2 regions of the Pseudomonas promysalinigenes genome follow, and region 1 is predicted to be linked to the other one. Evidence: riboswitches for the same ligand, from Rfam matches in the RefSeq annotation. Region 1 holds a riboswitch; the other holds the start of a gene.

The links. A riboswitch is a leader RNA that binds a small molecule or an ion and turns the genes downstream of it on or off. The one in region 1 is predicted to bind thiamine pyrophosphate.
Region 2: another riboswitch for thiamine pyrophosphate. It lies ahead of thiC (phosphomethylpyrimidine synthase ThiC); the one in region 1 lies ahead of HU725_RS11320 (TenA family protein).

What each region holds. Positions count from the first base shown of each region.
Region 1 is NZ_CP077094.1:2,495,188-2,504,657, reverse strand. It holds gene HU725_RS11325 (putative bifunctional diguanylate cyclase/phosphodiesterase) at 1-1,477, opposite strand, end outside; TPP riboswitch at 1,649-1,762, shown strand; gene HU725_RS11320 (TenA family protein) at 1,842-2,489, shown strand; gene tenA (thiaminase II) at 2,486-3,151, shown strand; gene HU725_RS11310 (DNA-binding protein) at 3,693-4,676, shown strand; gene HU725_RS11305 (GNAT family N-acetyltransferase) at 4,655-5,182, opposite strand; gene dksA (RNA polymerase-binding protein DksA) at 5,293-5,700, shown strand; gene HU725_RS11295 (MgtC/SapB family protein) at 5,697-6,410, opposite strand; gene HU725_RS11290 (sterol desaturase family protein) at 6,796-7,269, shown strand; gene HU725_RS11285 (bile acid:sodium symporter family protein) at 7,226-8,113, opposite strand; gene HU725_RS11280 (Dyp-type peroxidase) at 8,307-9,188, shown strand; gene HU725_RS11275 (aldo/keto reductase) at 9,277-9,470, shown strand, end outside.
Region 2 is NZ_CP077094.1:4,535,772-4,545,241, reverse strand. It holds gene HU725_RS20655 (NAD(P)/FAD-dependent oxidoreductase) at 1-633, opposite strand, end outside; gene HU725_RS20650 (DMT family transporter) at 680-1,012, opposite strand; gene HU725_RS20645 (LysR family transcriptional regulator) at 1,099-1,989, shown strand; gene waaA (lipid IV(A) 3-deoxy-D-manno-octulosonic acid transferase) at 2,001-3,275, shown strand; gene HU725_RS20635 (delta-60 repeat domain-containing protein) at 3,349-4,539, opposite strand; gene HU725_RS20630 (TolC family outer membrane protein) at 4,646-6,088, opposite strand; TPP riboswitch at 6,252-6,358, shown strand; gene thiC (phosphomethylpyrimidine synthase ThiC) at 6,513-8,393, shown strand; gene cytX (putative hydroxymethylpyrimidine transporter CytX) at 8,496-9,470, shown strand, end outside.

The sequences.
Region 1 (9,470 bases):
GGCCAGCCTGCTTGGCGCAGTACATGGCAGCGTCGGCAAAGCGTATCAAACTGTCGATGTCCTGGCCGTCGCGCGGGCAGATGCTGACCCCGACACTCGGGCTGGTATTGACCTCTTGGCCATCGAGGGCATAGGTGGCCGAAAGTTTTTTTACCAGTGTGTGCACCCAGACGGTGATCTGTTCCTCACTGCGTTCGCCGGCCAGCAGCACCACGAATTCGTCACCGCCAAAGCGTGACGCCTCATCCCCAGGCTCAAGCAGCCGGCGTATGCGCCCGGCCACCGCCTGCAGCAGCAGGTCGCCAATTTTGTGCCCCAGAGAGTCGTTGATCGATTTGAAGCGGTCCATGTCGATGAACAGGATAGCCATCAAACAGCGCTTGCCCCGCTGTCGGGTCAGCGCTTGCTCGGCCATTTCGACGAACTGGCGGCGGTTGTGTAGGCCGCTCAGGTGGTCGGTCGCAGCCGCGTGGCTGCTGCGCCGGTGCTCGGCCTCGAGCCGGCCGATCAACTGCTGGTTGACCTGCTGAGCGTGCTCGAGGTCGCAAAACGCCTCTTGACGCTTGCGCAGTAGGCGCAAGGCCCAGGCCAAACCGGTGAGAATCACCAGTGTCATGCCTAGGTTGAACCATAACTGGCGTGTGTAAGCTTTTGCCCAAGGGGCCAGCATTTGGTCATACCGCTGGCTGACCACTACGCTGAAAGCGTGCTCAGGCACGCTGCGATACAGGCTCTGATAGGGAACGCCGTCAACGAACTGTGTCATTTGCCGAGAGCGCTGGCCGGTATCCGCCATGCCCGGTGCGAAGCTGTCGCCTGCCACCGGCATTGCGTGGGTATCGATGCGCAGGCGTTCCTGGCCATTGCTCTGGAGCAGCCGTACCAAGCGGCTCTCGCCCAGATCGATAGGCTGCAACAATGCTCCTAGGTAACTCAGGTCGAGCTGCATAACAACAAGCGTGTTTGGCTCATCACCATTGAGGCCCGGCAGCGGCAGCATGAAGAACTGATGCCAGTCGAGCGGGGCTGGCAGGGGGGGCGGGAGCAGGAAGGGCGTGAATCCGAATTGCCTGGCGTGCAGGTTCAGTTGATCCAGCCACCTGGGCGGTAGGAGGGCTGGTTGGCCCTCGACGCTAGCGACTAGTAACTGGCCCTGGCGGTTATAGAGCCCTATGCCCTTGAAGAGCGGGTCGTCGGTGAACAGCCTGGGCAGGTTAGGGTTGCCGGCATTCAGGGATTTACCCTCGCTCAGGGTTATCTGGAGCATACGCTGGGTGCGGTCGACCAGTTGGCACAGGCTCTGTGCAACGACACTGGCAAGGTTCAGCTGCTGCGCTGCCTTGGCGGCCAGCACATCCCTGCGCGCAGCGGCCTTCTGAGTGAAGTACAGCCCCCACAGGAAGATCAGGGTTGCTGCGCAGAGCGTCAGGATCAACAAGCGTAGAACGCCTGTAGAAGAGTGAGAGCGACGGATCACTGCTGGTAGTCCTGACCCTGGGTGATCAGATGAAAATACGACAAGCAGATGACAGCCTGATGACTAGTGGCTAAATGCCTTACCTGTTTGCCTCGATGCGCGGCAAAGTAAAGGCCCAGGCCACGTGCACCAGGCCAATGATGACAAGCGGAGTCTGGCGCTGTATATCTGTCGCCTACCAAGGGGAGCCCTGCAACGGGCTGAGAAACCGCTGGCATAGCAGCGCGGTGACCCTTCGAACCTGATCCGGATCATGCCGGCGAAGGGATGGGACTGCCGACCTGCCTTTTAGCCGGCCTCACTGCGAGGCCACACCATGCCAAGCCACAAAGGTCTCGCTGTCATTCCCAAGGGGGAGAGCAGCATGGCTGAACGCTTCAGCGATACTTTGCAACGTCAGAACCAATCGACCTGGTCAGCGGCGATTGAACACCGATTCGTCACCGAGCTTTGCACGGCCAGCGTGCCGGATCAGGTCATGATCCGTTACCTGATCCAGGATCACCGCTTTCTCGACAGCTTCGTGACCCTGCTTGGCGCTGCCATCGCCAGCGCGGACACTTATGAAGCTCGTCTGCGCTTTGGCCGCTTCGCGGGCATGATCTGCAGCGATGAAAACACCTACTTCCTACGCGCCTTCCAGGCGTTGGGCGTCAGTGAGGCGCAACGTATGCAACCTGCCGATACCGCGCCCACCGCAGGTTTCAAGGCGATCATGCGCGAGGCTGCTGATACTCGCTCTTATGCAGCTGCTCTGGCGGTGCTCAATGTGGCGGAGGGCCTTTACCTGGACTGGGCGCTCAAGGCACCCAAGCCACTGCCTGACAACTTCGTCTACGCCGAGTGGATCACACTGCATGACAACCCAGCGTTCTGTGACTTCGTAGGGTTTCTCAAAGCCGAACTGGACCGGGTAGGGCCAAAAGAGGCGGCGGTGGCCAGCGATTTCTTCGCACGGACGGTGGCGTTGGAACTGTCTTTCTTCGATGCCGTTTACCACGAGCAGGCCTGAGCATGGATATTTTCGAACGTTTGAAGTCCGCTGGCAGCACGCAGTGGAATAGTTATGTCGATCACGATTTCGTCCGGCAGATGGGCGAGGGCACTTTGCCCGAAGAGGCCTTTCGGACTTATCTGATCCAGGATTATCTGTTTCTCATTCAATTCGCCCGTGCCTGGGCACTGGCGGCTTACAAAAGCCGCCTGCCCGCGGACATTCGTGCGGCCCAGTCCGGCCTTGCAGCAATACTTGACGAGACCGAACTGCACCTTAGGTTGTGCGCGCGGTGGGGCTTGTCGCAAGCCGACATCCAGGCAGCACCGGAGCATCAGGCGACTGTGGCATACACCCGCTACGTTCTGGATTGCGGCGCAGCAGGTGATTTGCTCGAACTGCATGTGGCGCTGGCACCCTGTGTAATCGGTTACGCCGAAATCGGCCGCACACTCGCGCAGCGTATTGGCGACTTGAGCCAGCACCCGTACCGAGAATGGATCAGCGAGTATGCCGGCGAGGCTTACCAAGGCGTGGCAGCGGCGGCGCGCAAGCACTTGGATGAGCTGGCAGCGCGAAGCATGACTGAACAGCGGTTCATCGAGCTGGCGCAGATTTTCGGTCAGGCATCGCGGCTAGAGGCAGACTTCTGGCAGATGGGGCTCGATGCACAACCTTGACCCGAGCAGCGGTCATCCCCGTCAGTGCGCATGTAGACGTAAAGCGCCCCGCACCATACCTACGCATATAAGGGCGCCAGCCCTTTCCTAGTGCCCAGCGCATTGTCCGACTCGACTGGCAGCAGCCACGCTGCTGCTAGTTGTTAGATTCCGGTCGCAGTTACCTGAATTGCCCTTCCAATCTCACTTGAGCTACTGACTGATGGTGCGCAGCTAGGAAAGTGCGCGGCTCAAGGTCCATCTCGGCGCGCTGCTTGACTCTGGACCTTCCCAAAGGCACCCCGAAGCCCTGCCCACTCGGCGCCAGGAGTCATCGCTGATTGGCAGCGATTTCATGAAGCGGCCGAGCATAACCAGCCCTCTCGACCCTTGTGCCGACTTAAGCGTGCATACAGCACCGTACTGCTTGGCTTGCCTGCACTTACATGTGATAAGCCGTGATTATTCCATCTGAGAAAGATCTTGAAATCCGTTCTTGAAAGAGCAAAAATCACATGTAAATACATGGTACGTACCATGCTACGAAATAGTAGGAGCAACCATGGCCCGGGGTGGTATCAACAAAGCAGTAGTGCAGCAGGCTCGGCAAGTCCTGATCGCCCGGGGCGAATACCCCAGCATCGATGCAGTACGTATCGAACTGGGTAATACCGGCTCAAAGACCACCATCCACCGCTACTTGAAGGAGTTGGAGGCCTCCAAACCTGCCGGCCTGCAGGGCCAGGCGGCGCTTAGTGATGCGCTCACCAAGCTGGTTTCGCAACTGGCTGCTCAGGTGGAGGAAGAGGGTAACGCCCGTATCGACCAGGCCGAGGCTGCGTTTCTTGAGCAGCGGGAGCAGCTGGAGAATCTGTTACAACAGACGCAGCAAGCGTTGGCAGCTGCTGTGCAGCAACAGCAGGTGCAAGCCTCCGCCCTGGCGGCAGAGTCCGAACGTCTGATAACCGTCCAGAACTCCCTGCAGGCCGAGCAATTGCGCAACGCCAGCCTCAACCAGTCGTTAGGTGAGCTGCAGGTGCGTCTGGCAGACAAGGATGAACAAATCCGCTCGTTGGAGGACAAGCACCGCCATGCGCGCGAGGCACTAGAGCACTACCGCAACGCCAGTCGTGAACAGCGTGAGCAAGACCAGCGCAGACAAGAGGCGCAGGTTCAACAACTGCAGGTGGAACTGCGTCAATTGCAGCAGGGCATGATCGTCAAACAGGACGAACTGACTCGTTTGCATCGCGACAACGAACGTATGCTCGGTGAGCATCGCCAGGCGGCCAGTGAATGCAAGGTCAAAGACGAGCTACTTGAACAACGCGATGCGCAGATCCAGGGGCTGCGAACGATCTTGGCCCAGGCTCAAGGCGCCAGCGATGAGATGCGCCGTCAATTACAGGCGCAGGCACAGAGCCTAGAAAACAGTCGTGCTATTTCCATCGAGCAGGCCAGGCAACTGCAACTGCTCAAGGATGAACTGCAAAAACGCGATGCAGTCGGCGACGCCAGCACCGCTCAACCGCCCTCTGCATCCTGAGTGCTTAGTAACAGGCCCATCGCGCAGCGCCTGGGCAAACCCTGAGCGCGCTCAGTTGCAAGAATAGCTTGCAACCTGGCCCCAAGGCGTTGCTCTTCGAGTACCTCGAAACCGTATTTTGCATAAAAAGGCCCATTCCAAGGCACATGGGCAAATGTGGTCAGGGTCACCATGGGCAGATCACTCAGGCGTGCTAGGGCACGCACCTTGTCCAGTAAGCACCTGCCGATTCCTTTGCCCTGCGACTGCAGCCTCACCGATAGCTCGTGGATATGCAGCGCCTGCTCCTCAATGGTCAAGCACACGAAACCCACGGCCTGGCCTTGATCATTTTCGGCCAGCCAACTGCCACTGGCCGCGATGAAGGCTGTGTGCGCATCCCTATCAAGCCCCTCGGCCCCTGCCAACCACGCCAGCTCCGGAAACTGCCGAAAAGCTTGGGCCGCAGAGTGTTCAATCTCGATCAATCGACTGATATCAGAAGGCAGGGTGGGGCGGATGTGCATGCTGATGATCCTTTGATGGGCTGGCGGGCCAAAGTGATGGTAGCGCGAAGCTTGCACTTAAATCGTTATAACGTAACACTTTGGCTTTTCGGTTAAGCGAGAGTGCCTAGATGACAGAAGATGAACTGCTCAGCCAAGCGCCTGCAGCCTACATGAACGAAGTCCAACAGCAATTTTTCCGTAGACTTCTGCTGGATCAACGCGCTGATCTGCAAGCTCGGATCGAGGAAGAATTTCAGGCCTTGCGCGAACAAGAGGTGCTTAGCGACCCGGCTGATATCGGCAGTGCAGAGGAGGAACGACAGTGGAGGCTGCGTTCCCTGGAGCGGGAGAAGAAGCTCCTCGACAAGATTGACCAGGCACTGGAGCGCCTGGCCCGTGGTGAGTACGGCTGGTGCGAGGAAACCGGGGAGCCAATCGGCCTGCGACGGCTACTCCTGCGCCCAACCGCAACCCTATGCATTGAGGCCAAGGAGCGTCAGGAGCAGAAAGAGCGGCACCTGCGCGATGAGCGCTAGTCAGCCGCCATTACTTGAGGCTGCAACTGCCAGCGCACCGAGCTCACGCCTTTTTCAAGGCTAACCCGGCTGACTAGCCGTTCCAGTTGCGCCGGGGCTTGCGGGTTGCCGAGCAGTTCTGCGCGCACTTCCAGGCGAGCAGGGTTAGTCAGATCCTCGCTGTGCAATGACTGCAGGCGCAATTGCGGGTCGCCGAGGCTATGCAGCATCAGGCTGCGTACCTGTATCTCATCCTCGGCGCGGCAAATGATGCGCACTTCATAATGCTGTTCCACTTCGCTAGCCGGTAGCACTTCCTGGCGGTCAAGCCGTTGGGCGATGTCGCGCAGCAGGATGTTGGCACACAGCACCATCAGGCTGCCCAACACTGCCTCCAGCAGCAGGCCCAGGCTACACAACACGCCGACAGCTGCGGTGCACCAGAGCGTAGCGGCGGTGTTCAGGCCACGCACATTGAAGCCATCGCGCATGATCACGCCACCACCTAAGAAACCGATACCCGACACAACATAGGCGGCCACTCGCGACGCGTCTGCCGGGGCCATGCCCGGCACCGCCTGGGTCATCAGCACGAACAGGCAGGCGCCCGTGCTGACCAGGGCATTGGTACGCAGCCCGGTCAGGCGTTGGCGCAGTTGGCGTTCGGCACCGATCAGAGCGCCCAGCAGCAGGGCGACGCCAACACGCAGAAGAAAGACTTTCCAATCCATAGCAAACCTCTTTCACGGGCGTACGCCCGCACGGTTAAAAAAACCAGAAATAAGCGCAGGACCACGAAAGAGAAGGGGAAGTAATGCCTAATAGGCTCAGAGGTTCCACTGTCTGACTTTTGGCGAGACAGTGGCAGGAAACTGCCGGACTAGCTCGCCTTGTGGGCCTGTCGCAAGCGACTGGGACTACTGTCCAAAGCAGGGCTCCTGTTCGGGGGGGCGAAATTGCGTTGCGGACCTTACGCCGCCAAGCTCCGAGGGTCAAGGGTTGAAACATGACAAGGGCTTCATCAGGAAATCCCCTACAACCTGCGCCACCGGCATGGCAAAAAACCGGGGCACTGGTTACCCTTGCGCCATTCTCCGCCATTGCCCGGATCGTTACATGCTGTTCAATCTCGCTGTGCTGCTCAGCACCTTGGTGGCCATGGAAGGTGTCGGTACGCTGGCCCACAAGTACGTCATGCATGGCTGGGGCTGGTGGCTGCACCGCTCGCACCATGAGCCGCAGTTGGGCATGCTGGAAACCAACGACCTGTACCTACTTGCGCTGGCGCTGATCGCCGCCGCGCTCATCGCCTTGGGCAAAGCTGGCCATGCTCCGCTGCAATGGGTGGGCGCAGGGGTGGCAGGGTATGGGGTACTGTACGTACTTGCCCACGACGGTCTCTTCCACCGGCATTGGCCGCGCGCGCCACGCCCGGTCAACCGTTACTTCAAACGTCTGCACCGCGCTCATCAACTGCACCATGCCGTGAAGGGGCGCACCGGCTGTGTGTCCTTCGGCTTCTTCTATGCGCCACCGCTGAAGGTGCTCAAGCGCCAGTTGCAGGCGCGCTGGCCACGCGGCCGCGGCTGACCCACCAGCCGAACCCTGCGGCGGTGAAGAACATGATCAGGCTGTACAGGGCCGCTGGAACTGCCATCGTCGCGTTATTGAGCAGCGATGGGCTGAGCGCGAGGGCGATGGCCAGCGTGCCGTTGTGGATGCCGATTTCCATGCCGATAGCGATGGCCTGGCGCTTGGGAATATTGAGCAAGCGAGGTACGCAGTAGCCAACAGCAAGGCTGATCAAGTTGAACAACAGGGCCGCCAAACCCACCACCGGGGCATATTCCACTACGGTCTGCCAGTCCTTGGCCAAGGCCAGAACGATGGTGAAGGCCAGAAACAGCGCTGCCACAAGCTTCATGGGCTTTTCCATCCGCGCAGCGAAGCGCGGTGCCCAGTGACGGATCAGCATGCCCAGCGCCACCGGCAGTAGCACGATAGCGAATACCTGCAGCACCTTGGCGAACTGCAGTGGGATGGCTTGGTCCGACGCCATGAAATAGCTCAACGACAGGTTGACCAGCAGCGGCATGCTCAGGATAGCGATCAACGAGTTCACCGCCGTCAGGGTGATATTCAGCGCCACATCGCCGTGGGCCAGGTGGCTGAACAGATTGGCGGTGGTGCCCCCTGGTGACGCTGCAAGCAACATCAGGCCGACCGCCAGCGCCGCTTCAAGGCCAAACCCATTCGCAATGAGGAAGCACACCAATGGCAGTAGGAGGATTTGGCAAAACAGGCCGATCATCACCGGCTTTGGGTATTTCAGCACGCGAGCGAAATCGGCCATGGTCAAAGACAATCCTAGGCCGAGCATGATGATGCCAAGCGCCAAAGGGAGAAATGCGGTCAGCAACGGGGATGCGGTCATGGGCGGGCACTCGGGTGAGGGATGCAAGCAGTCTAGGTGGGCTCTAGGCGTTGTATGATTGCACTGAGCCAGCACTTGTTTACCAGTTGTTACCGAACACTCGCTAAACTGCGGCACAGAGCGTCGCCATATCGCGTTGCGATAGGGCTCTTGGCGCAGTAGCATTCGCTTTTTTGCCGAGGATTCGCCTGTAATGCCTTTCCAACAAGGTCTGCTTGCTACGCCCGTGCCGGTGCACGCTCGTCACCTGTTCTTCGCCCTGCAGTCGCTCGAGGCGTTGCCCGCGGTACTGGATACCCTGTTGCCACACGTAGACGGCCGTAGCCTGATCCTTGGTATCGGCGCACCCTTGGTCAAAGCCCTAGGCCGCGACATCCCAGGCTTGCGTGCGTTCCCACAGCTTGACGCCGCCGTGGAAAACCCAAGTACTCAGCACGCGCTTTGGTTGTGGCTACGCAGCGATGAACGCGGTGATCTGGTTTTGCAAGCCCAGGCACTTGAACAGATGCTGGCACCCGCGTTGCGCCTGGCCGATAGCGTCGATGGTTTCCTGCATCGCGGTGGCCTTGACCTGACCGGTTACGAAGATGGCACTGAAAACCCCTCCGACGACGATGCTGTGCACGCCGCCATTCTGGCTGGCGGTCAGCCGGGTATGGACGGTTCGAGCTTTGCCGCCTTCCAGCTCTGGAAACATGACCTGTCGTATTTCAAGGCGCTGCCTCAAGCCGATCAGGACAATATCATCGGCCGCCGCCTGAGCGACAACGAAGAGCTTGATGACGCCCCAGCGTCTGCCCATGTCAAGCGTACGGCGCAGGAAAGCTATGCGCCAGAAGCTTTCATGGTCCGCCGCTCGGTATCTTGGGCCGATAATCGCGGTGCTGGCTTGGCATTCGTCGCCCTCGGCCGCAGCTTTGAGGCTTTCGAAGCCCAGTTGCGGCGTATGAGCGGCCTTGAAGATGGCGTCACTGATGCTTTATACCGTTTTAGCCGGCCATTGACCGGCGGCTACTACTGGTGCCCCCCCATGGGCGAGGGCGGCCTGGACTTGCGGGCGCTGTTGCAGGCTTAGTCATTTTACATCCGGATACAGAATCGCCGATCAGTTCAGGCCTCAACGGCTAGCCTTGAAAGTTTCCCTCCGGGGCGGGAGCTTTCCTATGCTTAAACGTCGCGATGTCCTACGCGCTGGCGCGACTCTATCCGTAGCAGCCGCCACGCCCTGGTTGTATGCAGGCAGCACGGGCGGCTTGCTGACCCGCATTATTCCAGCCACGGGCGAGGCTCTGCCAATCATCGGTGCCGGCACTTCCGGCAGCTTCGAGGTAGCAGCCAACTCCCCGGAGTACCAGCA
Region 2 (9,470 bases), 2.0 Mb from region 1:
GCCTTCGGTGCCTGCGCCGGCGCTGAGGACGATACGCTGGGCGCGGATTTCGCGGTCGTCGACGCGCAGGCCCACCAGTTCGTCGCCCTCGTGCAGCGGTTCGAGCTGCTTGCCAGCGAGCAGGCTGTCACCTGCCAGCTCGGCCAGATTCGCCAGCAGGCTAGGGACGTCGACAACCAATTCTGCCAAGCGGTAGACCTTGCCCTTGAAACCACGGTCCTGCAGCGCTGGCGGTAATTGTTCGCCTTTGACCTGATCGACACGGCCACGCACCGCTTTGCTGGCGAAGAAGCTGGTCAGGTTGCCGGCCAGGGTGCCTGGCGACCACAGGTAGTGGGCTTCGGACAGCAAGCGCGTGTGGCTCAGGTCCAGCTCGCCACTGCCAGCCAGCGCCTCACGCCAGCGTCGTGGCATGTCGGCGATGGCTTCGGAGGCGCCGGTCAAGGCACCGTGCAGTGCGTACTTGGTGCCACCGTGAATGATGCCTTGGGACTTGATGGTCTGCTCGCCACCGAGGCTGGCGCGCTCCACCAGCACTGTCGAGTAACCCAGGCGCTGCAGGCGGGCGTTGAGCCACAGGCCTGCGACCCCGGCGCCGACGATCAGCACGTCAGTGGAAATGGCAGATGGCATGGCGGTACCTCGAAGACTGGGACAGCTGCCAAGTATACAGGCTGTCTCAGTGCCCGGCAGTCTTGGAGAACAGCTGAATCACCACCACACCGCCGACGATCATGGCCATGCCCAGCATGGCTGGCACATCCAGCTTCTGCCCGTACACCACCAAGGCTGCCACGCTGATCAGCACAATGCCCAGCCCGGACCACAGGGCGTAGGCAATTCCCACCGGAATGCTGCGTACCACCAGGGTCAGCATCCAGAACGCGATCCCGTAGCCGACCACCATCAGCAGCAGCGGCAGTGGCGTGCTCAGCCCTTTGACTGCTTTCATCGAAGCGGTGGCAATCACTTCAGCAACGATCGCGATGGCGAGATAGGTGTAGGCATTCATGACAGGTTCCTCCGGCTACTGCTGGGCATTCTAGCGTTAGCCCAGGTGCGGTAAAGTCATTACCTATCCGGTGTGGAGATGGGTTGATGGCCGAGCGCTGGAGTCTTGAACAACTGCGTACCTTTTTAAGAGTCGCTGAACTGCGTTCGTTTTCCGCCGTGGCCCGTGAGCAGCGCAAGGCTCAATCGGCCATCAGCAATGCAATTGCTCTGCTAGAGGCTGATCTTGGTGTGACGTTGTTCGAGCGCAGCAGCGGTCGGCAACCGAAACTGACCGAAAACGGTATGGCGCTGATGGAGGATGCACGTGAACTGCTGCGCCAGTGCGAGCACCTGGATGGCCGCGCCTTGGCCCTGATGCGTGGCCAAGAAGCGCTGCTTCGGGTGGCCCAGGATGAAGCCATGCCGTATCAGCCGGTGATCGACAGCCTGGATGAACTGGCGAGCCGTTTTCCTTACCTTGAGGTGCAACTGGCCAGTGGCGCCCAAGGCGATGTGGCGCGCAAGCTCGCCGAGCGGCGGGCAGACCTGGGGTTGTTTTTTCATCATGAGCGTATTCCAGCCGCTCTGGAGCGGCGTGCGCTGGGCAGCGTGGAGATGGTCACGGTATGTGCGGCGGGGCACCCGCTGGCCGGTGAACGCCGGGTCAACCGCCAGCAATTGGCGCGGCATCGGCAACTGCTGATCACCCCGCAACAAAGTGGCTACCCCGGTGGTGAAGCAATCAGCCCGCAGGTGTGGCGGGCCGATAGTTTCTACGCCATGGCCGAACTGCTGATGCGTGGCCTGGGCTGGGCGTGGCTGCCACGCCATGTGGTGCAGTACCCGACCTACCAGGCGCACATGGTCGAACTCGCCAGCGAATGGCGCCCGCCGGCGCTGGTGGTAGAAATGGCCTGGCGCCGCGACGAGCCGCTCGGGCCAGCCGCGCAATGGTTGGCCGAGCGCTTTGCAGTGCACCTGCGTGCGATCGGGTAAACTGCGCCGCCATGAACAGAACACTCTATACCTTGCTGTTTCACCTGGGCCTGCCGCTGGTTGCGCTGCGCCTGTACCTGCGCGCGCGCAAGGCGCCTGCCTACGGCCAGCGCATCGCTGAGCGCTTTGCCCTTGATCTGCCGGTCATGCACCAGGGCGGCATTTGGGTGCACGCCGTATCGGTCGGTGAGAGCATCGCTGCTGCACCGTTGGTGCGTGCGCTGCTCAAGGCATACCCGGATTCATCGATCACGCTCACCTGCATGACCCCGACCGGGTCCGAGCGTATTCGCGCCATGTTCGCCGATGAACCGCGCATCCAGCATTGTTACCTGCCCTATGACTTGCCGTGGGCGGCCGGGCGGTTCCTGGACCACGTGCGTCCTCGGTTGGGCATCATCATGGAAACCGAACTGTGGCCCAACCACATCCATCAGTGCGCAAAGCGTGGCATCCCCGTGGCCCTGGCCAACGCCCGCTTGTCAGAGCGTTCGGCACGTGGATATGCGCGTTTTGCCAAGCTGACCCGGCCCATGCTTGCCGAAATGAGCTTCATCGCAGTGCAGACAGAGGCTGAGGCGCAGCGCTTTCTTGACCTGGGGGCGCGGGCTGAATGCGTGCAGGTGACTGGCTCGATCAAGTTCGACCTCAAGATCGATGAGCAATTGGTGCCCCAGGCCAGAGCCCTGCGCGAGCGATGGGGCGCCACCCAGCGCCCGGTATGGATCGCCGCCAGCACCCACGAAGGCGAAGATGCCTTGATTTTGCAGGCCCACCGGCAATTGTTGCAGGTGCATGGGGATGCGCTGCTGATCCTGGTGCCGCGCCATCCTGAGCGCTTCAATGCCGTGCATGCCTCGTGCGCTGCGCAGTTCGCCACGGTACGCCGCTCCAGTGGCGCAGCGGTAACGGCCCAGGCCCAGGTGCTGTTGGGCGACACCATGGGTGAGTTGCTGTTCCTCTACGCGCTCGCCGACATTGCATTCGTGGGGGGCAGCCTGGTCGCTACGGGGGGGCATAACCCACTGGAGCCCGCCGCGTTGGCGTTGCCAATGCTGATGGGGCCCCACGTGTTCAATTTCCTTGAAATCAGCGCGATGTTGCGCGAAGCCGGCGCTTTGCAGCAGGTCGATAATGCCGATGGTCTGGCCGAAGCCGTGCGGCGCTTGATCGAGCTGCCGCAGGATGCACAGCGCATGGGTGAGGCGGGCCGGGCGGTGATGAGGGCCAACCAAGGCGCCTTGCAGCGTCTGCTGGAGGGCCTTGCCCGTTTGCTGCGCGACTGAACCGGCTTCTGCGTAGGGCTTGCGCCAAAAGACTGGGCGTCGGCCCTTACGCAGATGCTCAGGGGGTGGGCTTTCATTCGGCCAGCGGGTACCAGGCGACGAAGCCTTGGCTACCGACATACCCGCAGAGTGCTAACTCGTTGGAGCCAACCAGGTCGCACCCCAGTACGGTTGAGTTCACTTGCGCTACCACCAGGCCGCCGGGGAAATCATCGGCAACCGTGCCATCGGCATGGCGGGAGGCGATGTAGTAGCGAGCGTCACGATTCTGCTCGGTCGTTTGCCCCAGTCCATAGATGCGCTGCTGTGCGCTTTGGTCTGTGCGGGACATGACATACCTCAAGTCGGCTTCGCGGTTTGCCGGCGCTATCACCACTGGCTTGAGCAGCAGACTACCGTTGGTTTTGAGGCGAGCCAGGCATCCACGATTGTTGCCGTCGGTGTCGGTTACCCCGACTACGTTCAGCGACTGCCCATCTTCACCTGGCGCAAGCGCTAGCAGTTTGGTCGCGATGTTCACCATGCCACCTTCACCAAAGCTTTCGTCCAGTTCACCCTGCGGCGTGTAGGCCGCTACCGTGCCACCTTGCCGCTGCTGACCAGTGAGGTAAAGGCGCTTGCCCAGCACAATGGCGTTGCTAGCTTCGAAGTTTGACGGTTCGAGCACGCCGTCTTTGGCGAACGAGGTGTCCAGTGTGCCTGCCGATGTCAGTTTCAGTACGAGACCTGTTTCGGCCGGGGAGAGTAGATAGCCACCATCGGCTAGGGTTGCGGCACCAGCACCCGTCATGCCGAGAGAGGCAATGCGCTGACGGCAAGATGCAGCCTTATAGTTCGCCGGTGACGCCGTGTAGCGTGAATCATTGAAAATGAACAGTCCCTGGTCGGCAAAGCTGTCGTCCAGGCTTCCAGAAGCCAAGCAGCGGGCAGCCGCTGGATAGATGCCCTGCTCAGCGAAAAGTACGCCGCTTATAAAGATCTTCGCGTGCTCTTGGGCGTTGGATGGCTCTAGATGCACAGACAGTGCGTAGAAAATCGCCTGCTCGTCGAAGGCATGCTCGATCAAGCCCCTTTCATTGAAAGAAGTATCGAGCTCACCATCGGGCAGCAGGCGAGCCAGAGTGAATTTGCCATCTTCCTGCGCAGAGTTGCCCACCACCAGCAGCTTGCCTTCAGCTGCAGGGCACAGGGCGCCCAACCATTCGGTGAAGTTGTACTGTATTAACCGGGGGGCGGGGGGCGTAGTCTGGGGATTGTTGTACATGCTGGCCTCTCTCCAAGCGGTGGGTCAGCCACTACGCTATGAAAAAAGGCCAGCATGCGAAACTGACAGAAATACTAGTCAGGAGGGTTGGCCTGGGCGATACCTTTCAAGGCGTCGAGGGCCTGCGCTCGAAGTTTTTCGCCGCCGCCGCCGCCAGGTCCGGTGGTAGGAAGTCCTTGTCCGGGTTGTAGTCCGGTTTCAGGTACTGCCTGAGGTCCTGCAGATCCTGCGGGCTCAGCGTGCCGGCTGCCTGTTTCAGGCTCAGGTTATCCAGAATGTAGTCATAGCGGCTGTTGTTGTAGTCACGCACCGATGTGTACAGCTGGCGCTGTGCGTCGAGGACGTCGACGATGTTGCGTGTGCCAACCTGGTAGCCGATCTCGGTGGCCTCCAGCGCGCTCTGGTTGGAGATGATCGACTGCTTGCGGGCCTGCACCTGTTCCACGTCGGTATTCACCGCGCGATGCAGGTTGCGGGTGTTCTCGACTACCTGGCGGCGCAGACTTTCGCGCTGCTGCTCGCTCTGGGTCAGGCGGGCGTAGGCCTCACGGACCTGCGAGCTGGTCAAGCCACCGCTATAGATCGGGATGTTCAGCTGCAGGCCGACGCTGGTCTGCTCCACATCGCCGCTGTAGCGCTGGCCGAACGGTGATGGGTTGTTGAAGCCCAGGTTATCGTTGTCGCCTTTCTGGTATTTGGCCACGGCATCGAGGGTCGGCGCATGGCCGGCCTTGCGCTGGCGCAGGGTTTGCTCGGCGGCGGCCACGGCGTAGTTGGTGGCCAGCAGATTGAGGTTCTGGCGGCCAGCGGTTTCCACCCAGGCTTTGGCGTCGTTAGGGGTCGGCACCCTGACCGGTAGCGTGTGCACCACGCCCTGGATCGAGCTGTATTCGCGGTTGGTCAGCGTGACCAACGCCTCGAAGGCATCCTGTACCTGGCGCTCGGCGATGATCCGGTTGGCGCGGGCGGTGTCGTAGCTGGCCTGGGACTGCAACACGTCGGTCTTGTCGGAAAGGCCGACATCGAAGCGTTCGTTGGATTGGTCCAGCTGGCGCTTGAGGGCTGCTTCCTCGGCCTTGGTCGCAGCAAGATTGTCCTGGGCACGCAATACGGAGAAGTAGTTTTGTGCCGTTTGCAGAATCAGGTTCTGTTCGGTGGCCGACAATTGCAGCGCCGCCTGTTCATCGACCGCTTCAGCAGCCTGAAGCTGGAACCAGCGATCGGCGCGGAAGATCGGTTGCGCCAGGGTAGCGCTCCACGTGTTGCCGCTGCGGTTGGCCGTAGCCGAAGGCTGGTCGATTTTGGTGCGGGTGTTGAGCATCTCGGCGCCGGCCGAAAGGTTGGGCAGCAGGCCAGCCCTGGCCTGCGGTACGACTTCTTTCTGCGCGCCGTAATCGGCACGTGCGGCAGCAAGATCGGCGTTGTTGTCGACAGCTTCCTGGTAAACACTCACCAGGTCGGTCTTTACCGTCGTGGGCATGTCAGCTGCCCAGACCCCTGTATTGGACGCACAAGACACGGCTATTGCCAGTGAAAGTTTGCGCAGCATAGAGGCAATCCTTGTACGAAAAATTTAATTACTGAACTGTTGAGTATCGAACGATGGGCCAGTGTAGTGCCATGCGCATCTGCCAACAATCACAGGCTCTGCCTTTCATCCCCCTGGCCATTTACCCGCTTGGCTTTACCGGCCACACCAGTCTAGACTGCGCAGGTTCTTGTCGGGGTGCCTTGAAGCAAAGGCTGAGATCGCAGAGGTGCGGATCCCGTTGAACCTGATCAGGTTAGCGCCTGCGTAGGGAACAAGATTGCTCGCCTTCCCGGGGAGCCTCTTGTGCCAGGTCCGGGAATGTCGCAGCTGCATGCAGCTTCAGGCACCCCCATATCTGGCACTGCACTAATCAAGAGTGCGTCCATGCCGTTCAGGTTCACCCCGACATTCCACTGCTAGGAAGCCGTCTGGAGAGCCTGTGATGAGCCAACAAGAAAAAACGATCAACCTCAGCGAGTCGGCGCAAGTCGATCAGCAATCCGTGCAACCCTTCCCACGTTCGCGCAAGGTTTATGTCGAAGGCTCGCGCCCGGACATCCGCGTACCCATGCGTGAAATCAGCCTGGACGACACACCGACCGACTTCGGCGGCGAAACCAATGCCCCCGTGCTGGTCTATGACACCTCCGGCCCCTATACCGATCCCAACATCATCATCGACGTGCGCAAGGGCCTGGCCGACGTGCGTTCAGCCTGGATCGAGGCCCGTGGCGACACCGAGCGACTGGATGGCCTGAGCTCCGAATTCGGGCAGCAGCGGCTGAACGATGCGCAATTGGCCAAGCTGCGCTTCGCCCATGTGCGCAACCCGCGCCGGGCCAAGACCGGCGCCAATGTTTCACAGATGCACTACGCTCGCCAGGGCATTATCACCGCCGAGATGGAGTACGTGGCCATCCGCGAGAACATGAAGCTGCAAGAGGCGCGCGCCGCCGGTCTGCTCAACGAGCAGCACGCAGGCCACAGCTTCGGGGCCAACATTCCCAAAGAGATCACCCCGGAGTTCGTCCGCCAGGAAGTCGCCCGCGGCCGTGCGATTATCCCGGCCAACATCAACCACCCGGAGCTGGAGCCGATGATCATTGGCCGCAACTTCCTGGTGAAGATCAATGGCAACATCGGCAACAGCGCCCTGGGTTCCTCGATCGAAGAAGAAGTGGCCAAGCTGACCTGGGGCATTCGCTGGGGCTCGGACACCGTCATGGACTTGTCCACCGGCAAGCACATTCACGAAACCCGTGAGTGGATCATCCGCAATTCGCCGGTACCGATCGGCACCGTGCCAATCTACCAAGCACTGGAAAAGGTCAACGGCGTGGCCGAGGACCTGACCTGGGAGCTGTTCCGCGACACGTTGATCGAACAGGCCGAGCAGGGGGTCGATTACTTCACCATCCACGCCGGGGTGCTGCTGCGCTATGTGCCTCTGACCGCCAAGCGCGTCACCGGCATCGTCAGCCGCGGCGGCTCGATCATGGCCAAGTGGTGCCTGGCCCATCACAAGGAAAACTTCCTGTACACGCACTTCGATGAGATCTGCGAAATCATGAAGGCCTACGACGTCAGCTTCTCCCTTGGCGACGGCCTGCGCCCGGGTTCGATCGCTGACGCCAACGATGCGGCCCAGTTCGGTGAGCTGGAAACCCTGGGCGAGCTGACCAAGATCGCCTGGAAACACGATGTGCAATGCATGATCGAAGGCCCTGGCCATGTGCCAATGCAACTGATCAAGGAAAACATGGACAAGCAGCTCGAATGCTGCGACGAGGCGCCGTTCTACACCCTTGGCCCACTGACCACCGACATCGCACCCGGTTATGACCACATCACCTCGGGTATTGGTGCGGCCATGATCGGCTGGTTTGGCTGTGCCATGCTCTGCTATGTCACCCCCAAAGAGCACCTGGGCCTGCCGAACAAGGATGATGTGAAAACCGGCATCATCACTTACAAGATCGCCGCCCACGCCGCGGATCTCGCCAAAGGCCACCCTGGTGCGCAGATCCGCGACAACGCTTTGTCCAAGGCGCGTTTCGAGTTCCGCTGGGAAGACCAGTTCAACCTCGGCCTGGACCCAGACACCGCGCGAGCTTTCCACGACGAAACCCTGCCAAAGGAATCGGCCAAGGTCGCCCACTTCTGCTCGATGTGCGGGCCTAAGTTCTGTTCGATGAAAATCACCCAGGAAGTGCGTGAATACGCCGCCAAGATCGAAACCGTCGATGTGACGGTCGAGCAAGGCATGCGTGAGCAGGCCGAGCGGTTCCGCCAGGAAGGCAGCCAGCTTTATCACAAGGTGTAACTGGCTTTATAGCTGCCTCGAACCGGCCGGCTCTTCGTGGGTGACCCCGCGAACAGGCCTGCCGGCTCAGCAAATACCTCAACACTTTCGGCGATCACAACAATGACCACCCCAAGCCAATTTTCCCCCGACCACCCGGTCCCCACCCACCAACGCATCTTCGGTGCCCGTGACCTTTTCTCGCTATGGTTCTCCCTGGGCATCGGCCTGATGGTGCTACAGGTCGGCGCCATGCTGGCGCCTGGGCTGGGCCTTGCCGGCGCGGTGCTGGCCATTGCCTTGGGCACCGGTGTCGGTGTGCTGCTGCTGGGGGCTGCCGGTGTCATCGGCAGCGACACCGGCCTGTCGGCCATGGGTACCCTGAAACTGAGCCTGGGCCGCCACGGCGCACGCCTTCCGGCTCTGCTCAACCTGCTGCAATTGGTGGGTTGGGGAGCCTTCGAGATCATCGTCATGCGCGATGCCGCAAGCCTGCTGGGCGCGCGGGCATTCGGTGAAGACAGTGCCTGGAACAGCCCGATGCTCTGGACCCTGTGCTTCGGCGCCTTGGCCACCTTGTTGGCGGTCAGCGGGCCCTTGGCGTTCGTGCGCAAGGTGTTGCGCGCCTGGGGGATCTGGCTGTTGCTGGGGGCGTGCCTGTGGCTGACCTGGAACCTGTTCGCCAAGGCCGACCTTGGGCAATTGTGGAACCGCGCCGGGGACGGTTCGATGTCCCTGGCCGTGGGCTTCGACATCGCCATCGCCATGCCGCTTTCGTGGTTGCCGCTGATTGCTGACTACTCGCGCTTCGCGCGCAATGGCAAGCATGTGTTCGGTGGCACCGTGGTTGGCTATTTCATCGGCAACACCTGGCTGATGAGCCTGGGCGTGGCCTACACCCTGGCATTTGCCGCCAGTGGTGAGGTCAATGCGCTGCTGCTTGCCCTGGCAGGCGCGGGCATGGGTATACCGCTGCTGCTGATTTTGCTGGACGAGTCGGAAAAAGCCTTCGCCGACATTCACTCGGCGGCTGTTTCAACTGGTGTGTTGCTGCCGCTCAAGGTAGAGCACCTGGCGTTGGCTATCGGCGTGCTGTGC